DNA from 2 places in the Bradyrhizobium sp. CCBAU 11361 genome. Region 2 is predicted to be linked to the other one. Evidence: riboswitches for the same ligand, from Rfam matches in the RefSeq annotation. Region 2 holds a riboswitch; the other holds the start of a gene.
The links. Region 2 has a riboswitch for cobalamin ahead of XI08_RS11720 (ribonucleotide-diphosphate reductase subunit beta). Riboswitches for the same ligand answer to the same signal wherever they lie in the genome.

Region 1: linked by a shared signal. The riboswitch ahead of XI08_RS01420 (DUF1636 family protein) and the one ahead of XI08_RS11720 (ribonucleotide-diphosphate reductase subunit beta) in region 2 are both predicted to bind cobalamin.

What each region holds. Positions count from the first base shown of each region.
Region 1 covers NZ_LBJZ01000001.1:314,915-320,458, reverse strand. The annotation lists gene XI08_RS01430 (cobyric acid synthase) at 1-1,423, opposite strand, end outside; gene cobO (cob(I)yrinic acid a,c-diamide adenosyltransferase) at 1,435-2,070, opposite strand; cobalamin riboswitch at 2,111-2,330, shown strand; gene XI08_RS01420 (DUF1636 family protein) at 2,427-2,801, shown strand; gene cobW (cobalamin biosynthesis protein CobW) at 2,798-3,847, shown strand; gene cobN (cobaltochelatase subunit CobN) at 3,847-5,544, shown strand, end outside.
Region 2 covers NZ_LBJZ01000138.1:484-6,027, reverse strand. The annotation lists gene XI08_RS11735 (DUF1521 domain-containing protein) at 1-190, shown strand, start outside; gene XI08_RS11730 (hypothetical protein) at 853-1,560, opposite strand; gene XI08_RS11725 (class I SAM-dependent methyltransferase) at 1,863-2,801, shown strand; cobalamin riboswitch at 3,133-3,305, shown strand; gene XI08_RS11720 (ribonucleotide-diphosphate reductase subunit beta) at 3,402-4,382, shown strand; gene XI08_RS11715 (hypothetical protein) at 4,954-5,544, opposite strand, start outside.

The sequences.
Region 1 (5,544 bases), on a different contig from region 2:
CGACGTCGAGATGCTTTTCGATGTGGTCGGCGAGCGCGTCAAGCGCGCTCTCGACCCTGGCATGATAAGGCTCGTCGCCTGCGGGAATGTCGAGCTTGGCCAAATACGCCTTGCGGAAATCATCGGACGTGAACAGGCCGTGCAAATAGCTGCCCTGCACACGGCTGTCGCTGGAGATCGCGCCTTCCGGCTCGCCATTCAATGTCGCGAACGGCCGCGTGCGATCCGGCCCGTCGGTGCGGCCGATGTGGATTTCGTAGGCCTCGATCGGTTGATCCGTGGCGGCGTGCACGGCCGCAACACGCGTCAGCGTCTTCTGCGGGCTCATCACCGTCTCGACATCCAGAAGTCCGAGGCCCGGCGTGTCGCCGGCAGGGCCTTCGATGCCATCGGGGTCGGCGACGCTGCGTCCGAGCATCTGATAGCCGCCGCAGAGGCCGAGGATGTGGCCGCCGCGGCGATAATGCGCCAGGAGATCAATGTCCCAGCCCTGCGCGCGCAGGAAGGCGAGGTCGCCGCGGGTCGATTTGGAGCCGGGGATGATGACGAGCCTCACGTCGCCGGGGATCGCTTCACCCGGACGGACCATCACGAGATCGACGCCGGGTTCGAGCTTGAGCGGATCGAGATCGTCGAAATTGGCGATCCGTGACAGCGCGAGGCAGGCGATCTTGCATTGGCCCGGCTTTCGCGCGTCGCTGAGGCCCAGCGCGTCCTCGGCCGGCAGCTCGCCGGCGCGCGCAAACCAGGGCAGCACGCCAAAGCCGCGCCAGGACGTCTTCTGCTCGATCAGCTTGTAGCCGTCATCGAACAGCGTGGGATCGCCGCGAAACTTGTTGATGACAAAACCCTGGATCATCGCGGCATCGTCAGGGTCGATCACCGTCTTGATGCCGACGAGCTGGGCGATGACGCCGCCCCGGTCGATATCGCCGACCAGCACAACCGGCACATCAGCCTTTCGGGCAAAGCCCATATTGGCGATGTCGGCCTTGCGCAGGTTCACCTCGGCGGGACTGCCGGCCCCTTCGACCAGCACGAGATCGGCCCGCGCCTTCAGCCGCTCGAAGCTCTCCAGCACGGAGCCCATCAGCTGTGGCTTCATCGCCGCATAGTCACGCGCACGCGCAGTTGCGATGCGCTTGCCATGCACGATGACCTGCGCTCCGACATCGGTCTCCGGCTTCAGAAGCACCGGATTCATGTCGGTGTGTGGCTCGACGCCGGCGGCGAGGGCTTGCAGTGCTTGTGCGCGGCCAATCTCGCCGCCATCGACGGTCACGGCCGCATTGTTCGACATGTTCTGTGGCTTGAAGGGAAGCACGCGCAGGCCGCGCCGCGTGAAGGCGCGCGCGAGACCGGCGACGATGAGCGACTTGCCCACGTCCGAGCCGGCCCCCTGGATCATCAATGCGCGCGCCATCGCGTGTATCTTCAGAACTCGACGCCGGCCTGCGCCTTGATGCCGGAGCGGAACGGATGTTTCACCAGCGTCATCTCGGTGACGAGGTCGGCGATCTCGATCAGCTCGTCCTTGGCATTACGCCCGGTGAGCACGACATGCGTCATCGCAGGCTTTTGCGTGCTGAGGAATTCGACGACCTCGGCGATATCGAGGTAGTCGTAGCGCAGCGCGATGTTGATCTCGTCGAGCACGACCATGCGCAGGTTCGAATCGAGGATCAGCTCCTTGGCCTTCTCCCAGCCGGCGCGCGCGGCCGCGATGTCGCGGGCGCGGTCCTGCGTCTCCCAAGTGAAACCTTCGCCCATCGCATGGAACTGGCAGAGATCGCCGAAATGACCCGTGAGCAGGCGGCGCTCGCCGGTGTCCCAGGCGCCCTTGATGAACTGCACCACCGCGCAGGGGAAGCCATGGGCGACGCAGCGCACGATCATGCCGAAGGCCGAGGACGACTTGCCCTTGCCCGCGCCGGTATGGACGATGATGAGGCCTTTTTCGCCGCTCTTGGTGGCCATGATCTTGTCGCGGGCGGCCTTTTTCTTCGCCATTTTTTGAGCGTGGCGGGCGTCGGTTTCCTCGCCCGTTTGGGTATCCGGTTCAGGCGTCATCGTACCTGGTCCTTCGGCTTGACAAGAGGCGGCCGGGGGCAAATGGTGGCCCGGCGTTGGTTCCTGTCCTATGACAGGCGAAGAGGGAATGCGATAGGGTCCGAATCGGCAAGATTTGGGTCCAAAATGCAGCCGCCCCCGCGACCGTGACCGGAGAGATGCCCGAAGCCACTGACCCCTCACGGGATCGGGAAGGCGGGGATCGAAGGGCAAAACCCTGCTCCGCAAGCCGGGAGACCTGCCAGCGCGGACGATTTTTGGACCGGCGGACGGGGTGTTCCGCGACGGGGAAACGGACCCTCGCAAGATCGGTTCGTGGGCCTCTTCGCCTCCCGCTGTTTATTCTGGAAGAGGCGATGACCGTCACACTTCACGTCTGCATTACCTGCCGCGCCGGCGAGACGCCTGGCGAGGGCGAAGTCACTCCGGGCAAGCGCCTTCACGGTGCGATCCTGGAGGCCGGCGTGCCCGATGGTGTCAATGTGGTTCCCGTCGAATGCCTGTCGGCCTGTAACCAGGGCTGCTCGGTCGCGCTCAGCGCGCCCGGCCGCTGGTCCTATGTCTATGGCCGCCTGTCGGATGCCAACGCGCGCGACGTGATCGCAGGCGCCGCGGCCTATGCGGCCGCGCCCGACGGCCTCGTGCCCTGGCGCAGCCGCCCCGAGATCTTCCGCAAGCAGTCGCTTGCCCGCATTCCCCCCATTGCCGTCGTGCCGGAGGCCGCCGAATGAATTCGCTCGCAAAAGTCCCTGTCACGGTGGTGACCGGCTTTCTCGGCTCCGGCAAGACGACGCTGATCCAGCATCTTCTCGCAAATCCCAACGGCAAGAGGCTCGCCGTGCTCGTCAACGAGTTCGGCAGCGAGGGCGTCGACGGCCAGATCCTGAAGTCCTGCGCCGATGCCAATTGCCCGGAGGAAAACATCGTCGAGCTCGCCAATGGCTGCATCTGCTGCACCGTTGCCGACGATTTCATCCCGACCATGGAGCTGTTGCTGGCGCGGCCCGTAAGACCCGATCACATCCTGATCGAGACCTCGGGCCTCGCGCTGCCCAAGCCGCTGCTCAAGGCGTTCGACTGGCCGGAGATCCGCTCGCGCATCACCGTGGACGGCGTGATCGCGCTGGCCGATGCCGAGGCCGTCGCCGCCGGACGCTTTGCCCCGGATCCGGCCGCGGTGGAAGCGCAGCGCGCGGCGGACGAAAATCTCGATCACGAGACGCCGCTGTCGGAAGTGTTCGAGGACCAGATCGCCTGTGCCGACATCGTGCTGCTGACCAAGGCCGATCTTGCCGGCCCGGCCGGACTCGAAGCGGCCAAGGCTGCCATCACCGCCGAGATGCCGCGCCGCGTGCCGATGCTCCCCATCACTGATGGTGCGATCGACGCCCGCGTCATCCTCGGCCTCGGCGCTGCCGCCGAGAATGATCTCGCCGCGCGCCCGTCGCATCACGACGGCGAAGAGGAGCACGAGCACGACGATTTCGCTTCCGTCGTGATCGACCTTCCGGAGGTGGCGGATATCGACACGCTGGTCGCCTCGGTTCAGCGCCTGTCGCGCGAGCAGAACGTGCTGCGCGTCAAGGGTTACATCGCGGTCGCGGGCAAGCCGATGCGCCTGCTGCTCCAGGCCGTCGGCGAGCGCGTGCGCCACCAGTTCGACAAGCCCTGGGGCGCGATCGCGCGGCAGTCAAAGCTCGTCGTGATCGGCGAGCACGGCGATATCGACGAGGCCGCGATAAGAGCGGGACTTGGTCTTTCAGGATCTGGCATCTGATGCACGTCGTCTTCCGCGAGAGCCGCGGTCTGGAAGAGACCGCGACGCCAAGGGACATCGGCCAGGACCCGGCCGATCTCGTGGTGCTCTCGTACTCGGATTCCGATCTGGCCGCGTTCGCGGCCGGCTGGCGGCGAGGCCGCGACAGCCTGCCGTCGCTGCGGCTCGCCAATCTCGCGGAACTGCGTCATCCGCTTTCGATCGACACCTACATCGAGCGCACGCTGGCCCAGGCACGCGGCATTCTGGTCCGCCTGATCGGCGGTGAGTCCTATTGGCCCTACGGACTCGCGGCTCTCCAGCAACTTGCGAAGGCGCGCGGCATCGTGCTCGCCGTGCTGCCGGCCGATGGCCGCGACGACACACGGCTCGATGCATACTCGACTCTGCCGGTCTCGACGCTGCGCCGGTTGAAGGTGCTCTGCGACACCGGTGGTCCGGTCGCAGCGCAAGCGGCGATCGCGCAGCTTGCGCTGGCCTCGGGCCTCTATGCCGGTCCAGTGGTCGGCGAGACGACCGTGCCCGAGATGGGCTTCTATGATCCCGCGCGCGGCGTCATCGTGGCGATACCGGACGGCGAAGGCAGGCCTCGCGCGCTGGTGACGTTTTATCGCTCGTACTTGACCGCCGCGGACACCGGTCCGGTCGATGCGCTGATTGCCGCGCTGCGCGAGAAGGGATTTGACGCCTATGGCGTGTTCGTCACCTCGCTGAAGGCCGCGGGCGTTGCGGACTGGCTGCGGGCACACCTTGCGCAAGATCCTCCGGCCGCGATCGTCAATGCGACCGCGTTCTCCGCGGTCGGCGATGACGGCACGACACCGTTCGATGCTGCATCGTGTCCTGTGTTCCAGGTCGCGCTCTCCACGGCGCGGCGCGAGGACTGGGCGGAATCGCTGCGCGGCCTGTCGCCCGGCGATCTTGCGATGCATGTGGTGCTGCCCGAGGTCGACGGTCGCCTGTTCGCGGGCGTGGTGAGTTTCAAGTCGGCAGCGGAACGTGATCCCGATTTGCAGTTTTCGCACCTTGCGCATCGGGCTGATGAGCAATGCGTGAAGGCCGTTGCCGCACGTATCGCAGCCTGGCAGAAGCTCGCGGTGAAGCCGGCCGGCGAGAAGCGGCTGGCGATCGTGCTGTCGAACTATCCGGGCCGTCCGCACCAGATCGCGCACGCGGTGGGTCTCGACGCGTTGGCCTCGGTCGAAGCGTTGGTATCAGATCTCGCGGAGACTGGCTTCTATCTCGCGCCGGTTCATGCGCTCGGCGAGACGCTGCTGAGGCAGCAACTCACCTGGAGCCTCGCCGATTATCGCGCGGCGCTCTCGCGTCTTCAGCAATCCTTGCAGGATGATCTCGCGCAAGCCTGGGGCGCGCCGGAGAGCGATCCGAGCTGCCGCGATGGCGCGTTCCACTTCGCCGCGATCCAATGCGGCAAGTCGATCATCGCGGTTCAGCCGGGGCGCGGCGATGCAACCACGCGCGACGCCGACTATCACGATCTCGCCCGCACGCCGCGGCATGCCTATGCCGCGTTCTATCTCTGGCTCCGCGAGCAGGGCTGTGATGCTGTCGTGCACATGGGCGCGCATGGCACGCTGGAATGGTTGCCCGGAAAATCCGTGGCGCTGTCATCGAGCTGCTGGCCGGAAGCCCTGATCGGTGATCTGCCTGTCATTTATCCTTTTATCGTCAACGAT
Region 2 (5,544 bases):
CAATGCCGGCCGAACCCTTGATCAGCTGACATCTGATGGAGCTCAGACAATCCACGAGCAAAATCAGGGATGGGTTGACAACTCCGGACGCAGGGTGACGCAGTCGGTCATCGACCACAATGAGAACCCGGACGCGCCGCCGGATTTCAAGACCATGATGCGGGAAATGATGTTGCGGCGGGTTGCGTGAGGCCGAGTCCATCAATTGGACAAATTGTGAAGCGGGCGGCGCTAGCGCCCGCTTCTCATGTTCGGCAAGCGACGATGAGAATAGCAGGTGCTGCCGCCTATGAATCCAGAATCGCTGCTCGCGTCCGACGATCGCGCAGTCAAAGCTTTGGCCCCAACCGGGCCAACAGCAGCCCGTGACGGCAGGACAAAGTACTGGCAACATCTTCCAATGCTGTGGCGAAGGCGCACGAGTTGCATACGCAGGAGAGCCCTCACGCTCTGAGCGCCAACGATGCTGGCCCTCAGGAAAAGTCCTTGAGATCTCTCTAGCAGACAGGTTCGCGGTCAGCCGCGGATCTGAACAAGGACAGCCTGGCGAGCGCAATCGATCCTCGAATGAGGGAAATGTTGCACGGCTTGCGTGCTATCGTTCATTACCCCTTGCTGAGAGCGCTCGTATCGTCATTCTTGGGCGGGATAGCAAGGAGCTTGCCGGTGGAGCTTCGGCCTTGCTGTGCAGGTCTGCCGCTGCGGAAGACCAAAAGTCGCAGCAGCGTTTGCCGGCAAGCCATTTGGAGCATCGCTGAAGGCGCGTCTGGCTTGCTGCAGGTACCAAGTCCCACTTGCTTCGTCCAATCGGGCTCGTTTTAAACAGCGGGCCCGATGTATCCCCATCCCGCCTCACCCCTCATCCAGCTCGCTCATGGCATCATCCATATCCGACTGGGAGTCGCTTATGACTTGCGTGGCGACGGAAACGAGCGCCTTCTCGAAAGCTTGCTGCAACAATGCCGCAGGCGAGCGGTTGCCGCCGTTCGCCGCGGTGTCGGGGTCTGCGCCAGCCTCTGGCCTTGTCGCTGCGATATCGGCGGCGCCTGCGTCCATGTCGTAACACTCACATAGCGGCGTCGCCGCGAGATGACCTGCTCTCTGATAGCAGGGGCAGCTTGCGAGAAGCTGACGAAGATCGCGTCTCTGATAAATTCTGCGATCACTGATGTTGAGTTGATTTGCCTCGTGGAATGTCGATGTGCAAAGGACTGTGCTGGCACGACACGAAAGGTGGATCGGCTGGGCATCTGTCAGCGAAAAGACCGTCCGGGGGCAAGCCCTTGGTGAGCGAATATTAAATTCCGGCTCGGCGAAATTCTGTTGCATCATAAAAGTCGCCACGTTCAACCGCCGCGATGCGGTCCAGCAGGCAATCGAAGGACAGATCTCCCAAGCCAACTGTCCATGGCAAGATGCAGCAGATGCGACGAAATCGACCTCGCGCTTGCCGTTCTTGTTCGCGGTTCTGAATGTCAAGCGCCTAGATTGCGAAGACGCGGCGCGGCTGATTTTGATTCTTTCTAACCCTGCAGAACGATTTTTCCGGCGCGTGCGCAAGCGTATCACGTTGATGGGGCTACGAAAGCCTGCGCGCTTAGCCCGTAATTATCGCAGTCGCTGCCGTTCGAAGTTCAATAGGTCTTCGAGCTCCCACAAAAGTGCCGCGACTCTGAGGATCGCTTTTGGCGCCAATTTGTCTTCTCGTACGCTGCAATAAGGAGGCCCGCCCTCTGTCTCACGATGCGAGCCAAAAAAAGACGCGATGGGGTTGCACCTCGCCAAACTTCTGGGATAGGTCGTCAAGTACTTGGAAGTAGCAGCCGGCGACCGGGTTGCAAAATGAGATGGGAGACATTTGGGTGCGAACAGAGTTTTCGTGTATCAATCGGTCTAAAGCGATCTTTGATGACATTTATGCTTTGGATGATCCAAGGGCATACTTCTCTGTCCTGGGCGACTTGGATTATATGATCCCGGACGTGGCTGAGCCGGTCGTGCGACAAATTCTGGCAGCGAAAGCTTCCGCAACCGGTCTTAAGCCTGTCGTTCTTGATATTGGATGTTCATACGGCATCAACGCAGCAGTGCATCGCTTTCCACTGACCTTCGGGGGCCTGCGTCACCGCTACGCTCGGCGCGAAATGAGGGCGATCAGTTCTGAGACACTGGTGCGCCTCGATCGCAATTTTTATGCGGCTTGGCCCGATGTCGGGTTGGCGCGGTTTATCGGCTTGGACGTGTCGGCGCCGGCGATTAGCTATGCAACAAACGTTGGCCTCCTGGACCAGGGCATTGTCGCTGACCTTGAAAAAGACGCGCTATCGACAGACAGCGCGCAAATTCTGCGCTCTGCGGATGTTATCATGTCGACGGGTTGCATCGGCTATATTACCGAGAAGACGTTCAGAAAAATTCTCGATGCGACCGAGAGATGTCCATGGATCATCTCCTTCGTGCTACGAATGTTTCCATTTGAGTCTTTGGCCTCGACCTTCGCGAACCGTGGCCTTGTGACGGAACGTCTTTACGGCGCGACATTTATCCAGCGCCGCTTTCGCGATGCTGAAGAGTTTGAAGGTTGTTTGGCCAGCTTGGCGGCTCTTGGCGTTGATGCGACCGGCCTTGAATCAGAAGGGCTGTTTCACGCCGATCTGATCTTGTCTCGCCCTGAGGCCGATGCGCGCGCCACTCCTCTGGAAAACATTGTCACGGTCGCCAGCGGCAGGGGGCGGCCGATCGGCCCCCGTTACGTTCATGTTGAAGGCACCGAGGGCTTGCAGGTCGCGCTAGAGCCATGACAGGTCAGAAGCCGCTACGCTGCGCGCCAGCCCCGTTCTGGGCTGGATCAGGAGGTCGAGAACGAAGCCATTCTGGCCAACAGAGCGCCGCAGCCGATGATATTTCGGAGGGATGGACCTCTGGCTCGACCATGCGCAAGCCGAAGTAAAAACCAGGAATATAGCCCACGCGGGACCGATCACTTTCGAGCGGGAGGCTATAGCGCGAGCGATAAACGTGCTGGTGTTCTAGTTCTCGGCCGCTCCATTCGTTAGCTTGACGGTGTCCTTTTGCCCTCGGGAGCTTGATCTCCCGCAACGGAAGGCTTGACGAATCTCGTCGGGTGCCGCCTAGATGTGGATCTGTCTCGGTCTTCTGTCCTTTATTTTGTGGGACCGAAGCTAAGAGGGAACCCGGTGCGCCGAACGGCTGCTCCGGGGCTGCCCCCGCAACTGTGAGCGGCGATCGGTTCATGTCAGTGATCGATCTCTCGTCAGTCGATCCACGCTCACTGATCGGCAAGGGACGGGTCGGCCTCCTCGACTCGACCGGCACCTATGACGTCGATCGCTTACGACTTCTGGAAGCGGCAGCAGCAGACCCATCGGATGGGCGAGGAGGTGCCGCTCGGCGCCGATCTCAAGGACTGGGCGTCGGACCGCGTCACCGCCAACGAGCGCGCGCTGCTCGCCCAGATATTCCGTTTCTTCACTCAGTCGGACATCGAGGTCGGCGACAACTATCTCAAGCGCTACATCCCGATCTTCCAACCGCTCACCGTGCAGATGATGATGGCGACGTTCACCAACATGGAGACCGTCCACATTGACGCTTATGCGCTGCTGCTCAAGACACTCGGCATGCCCAAGACCGAGTTCGAGGCATTCCGCGACTATGCGCAGATGCGCGCCAAAGCGGACTACATGCACGAGTTCGGCGTCCATACCGTGGCTGACGTCGCTCGCACCCTTGCGATGTTCGGCGCCTTCACAGAAGGCATGGCGTTGTTCGCGAGCTTTGCCATGCTGCTCAATTTTCCGCGCCACAACAAGATGAATGGCATGGGACAGATCGTAAGCTGGTCTGTGCGCGACGAGAGTCTCCACTGCGAAGGGATCATCAAGCTATTTCACGAATGGCACCGCGAAACCGGCGTGGTGACGCGCTCCGTCCGTAACGACATCATCGACGTCGCCAAGACCATGGTGAAGCTGGAGGAGAACTTCGTTGATCTCGCCTTCGGCCTCGGCAAAATCGAGGGCATGCGGGCTGAGCAGATCCACGCTTATGTCCGCTATGTCGCGGATTGGCGACTGACCCAGCTCGGAATTACCCCGGTCTTCGGCTTCTTCGAGGCCAGAGAGAGCGGGTTTACCCAGCTCCGGCCGCATCCGTTGCCATGGCTAGTCGAGATCCTGAATGGGGTCGAGCACGCCAATTTCTTCGAACAGCGCGCTACGGAGTACTCCAAGGGGCGAGCCGCGGCAGCTGGGATGGCGAAGAGGGGGTGGGCGGCTTTCGGCCGTATGCAGGACGACCGCAACAGCGTTTTGTTGGAGCGCGATCCTGATAATGCTCGTACTTTCGCAGAAGTCCGCTGATGCTTGCGGAGCAAAGCTCGACCAGTGACATTAATCCAGCCTACCGAAGCTGTGATAGTTGACCCATGAGGGCGAGCCGTTGCAGTCACGCCAATACTATCAATCGCTCGCGTCCTTGCATTGTGGGTGCTCACGTCTGCCAACAGGGCAGGACAAGCGGCAGGCGGGGCAAGCAGTTCGAATGTTGGACCTGCGCGGTCAGAACGCGCCTATCCTATTTCAGAACGCACTCTCACCTTTGTCGTCGAGGACATGACCGTCCCGCGATCTTCTAGAATCCCCGCGGGATGTCGCTGGACGCGCTATACCGACTTTGTCCTCTTTAGCGCCAGCGCGTTTGTTTCTAGCGCGTCCATATGAACAATGATCTCATCCATATCGAACTTTGGCTTAATCGGGTCGGTCGGCCTTTGATTGGACGCTGCCGTGACCATTGCAATTCTGAAATGTCCCTCAAAGAGGAGCTTGGCCGCGGAATAGCCGCCGGCCCGATCGCCTTCATCAGGTGCTCGTCGGCAAGGTCGCTCTGTCGGCCCTCGAAGATGACCCTGCCGTGGCTCGGCTACAGCCGCTAGTGAATCGGCGGATCTTCCGGGTCTGCAGGTCGGTCTTCCTCCATACCTTCGGGCCAAAGAGTCGGGTCTAGCGACGGTGTGAGACGAATGAAGCCCTCTTCTCTCCATTCGGCTGTGTGAGGCACGCCGAGCATGGTGAAAACCTGCGTTGGGTCGTGCTTGCTCGGCTTCACTCCGCTGCGCTCCAGCATGTCGATTTGAGCGCCTGTGGCTGGTTGACCAGCGAACACCCAGTAATCCTTGGCGAGATGTCCGTTCAGCATATCGGGAGGCCCAGCTTGAGGCGGTCCCGCTTGCAATGGCGGGGCGTGAGAGGGGCCGGCGTGCGATGGTTCAGGCCGCAATGGGGCGACGCACGATGGTCCGGCATGCGATGGCTCTGCCTCCGATGCCTCCACGTGCGGTTGCTCGGAATGCGACGGGTCGACTTCCACATTCTGCCATATCAGATCTTGATCGAAACCAGGATGTTCCTCGATGGCCTGAGCGATGGTTTGCTGCGAGAGATGTTGCGGGAGGTTTTCCGGCTCTGGCTCGGCATCGGCCGCAGGGGGCGTATACAGATCATCCTGCCAACCCAAGTCTGG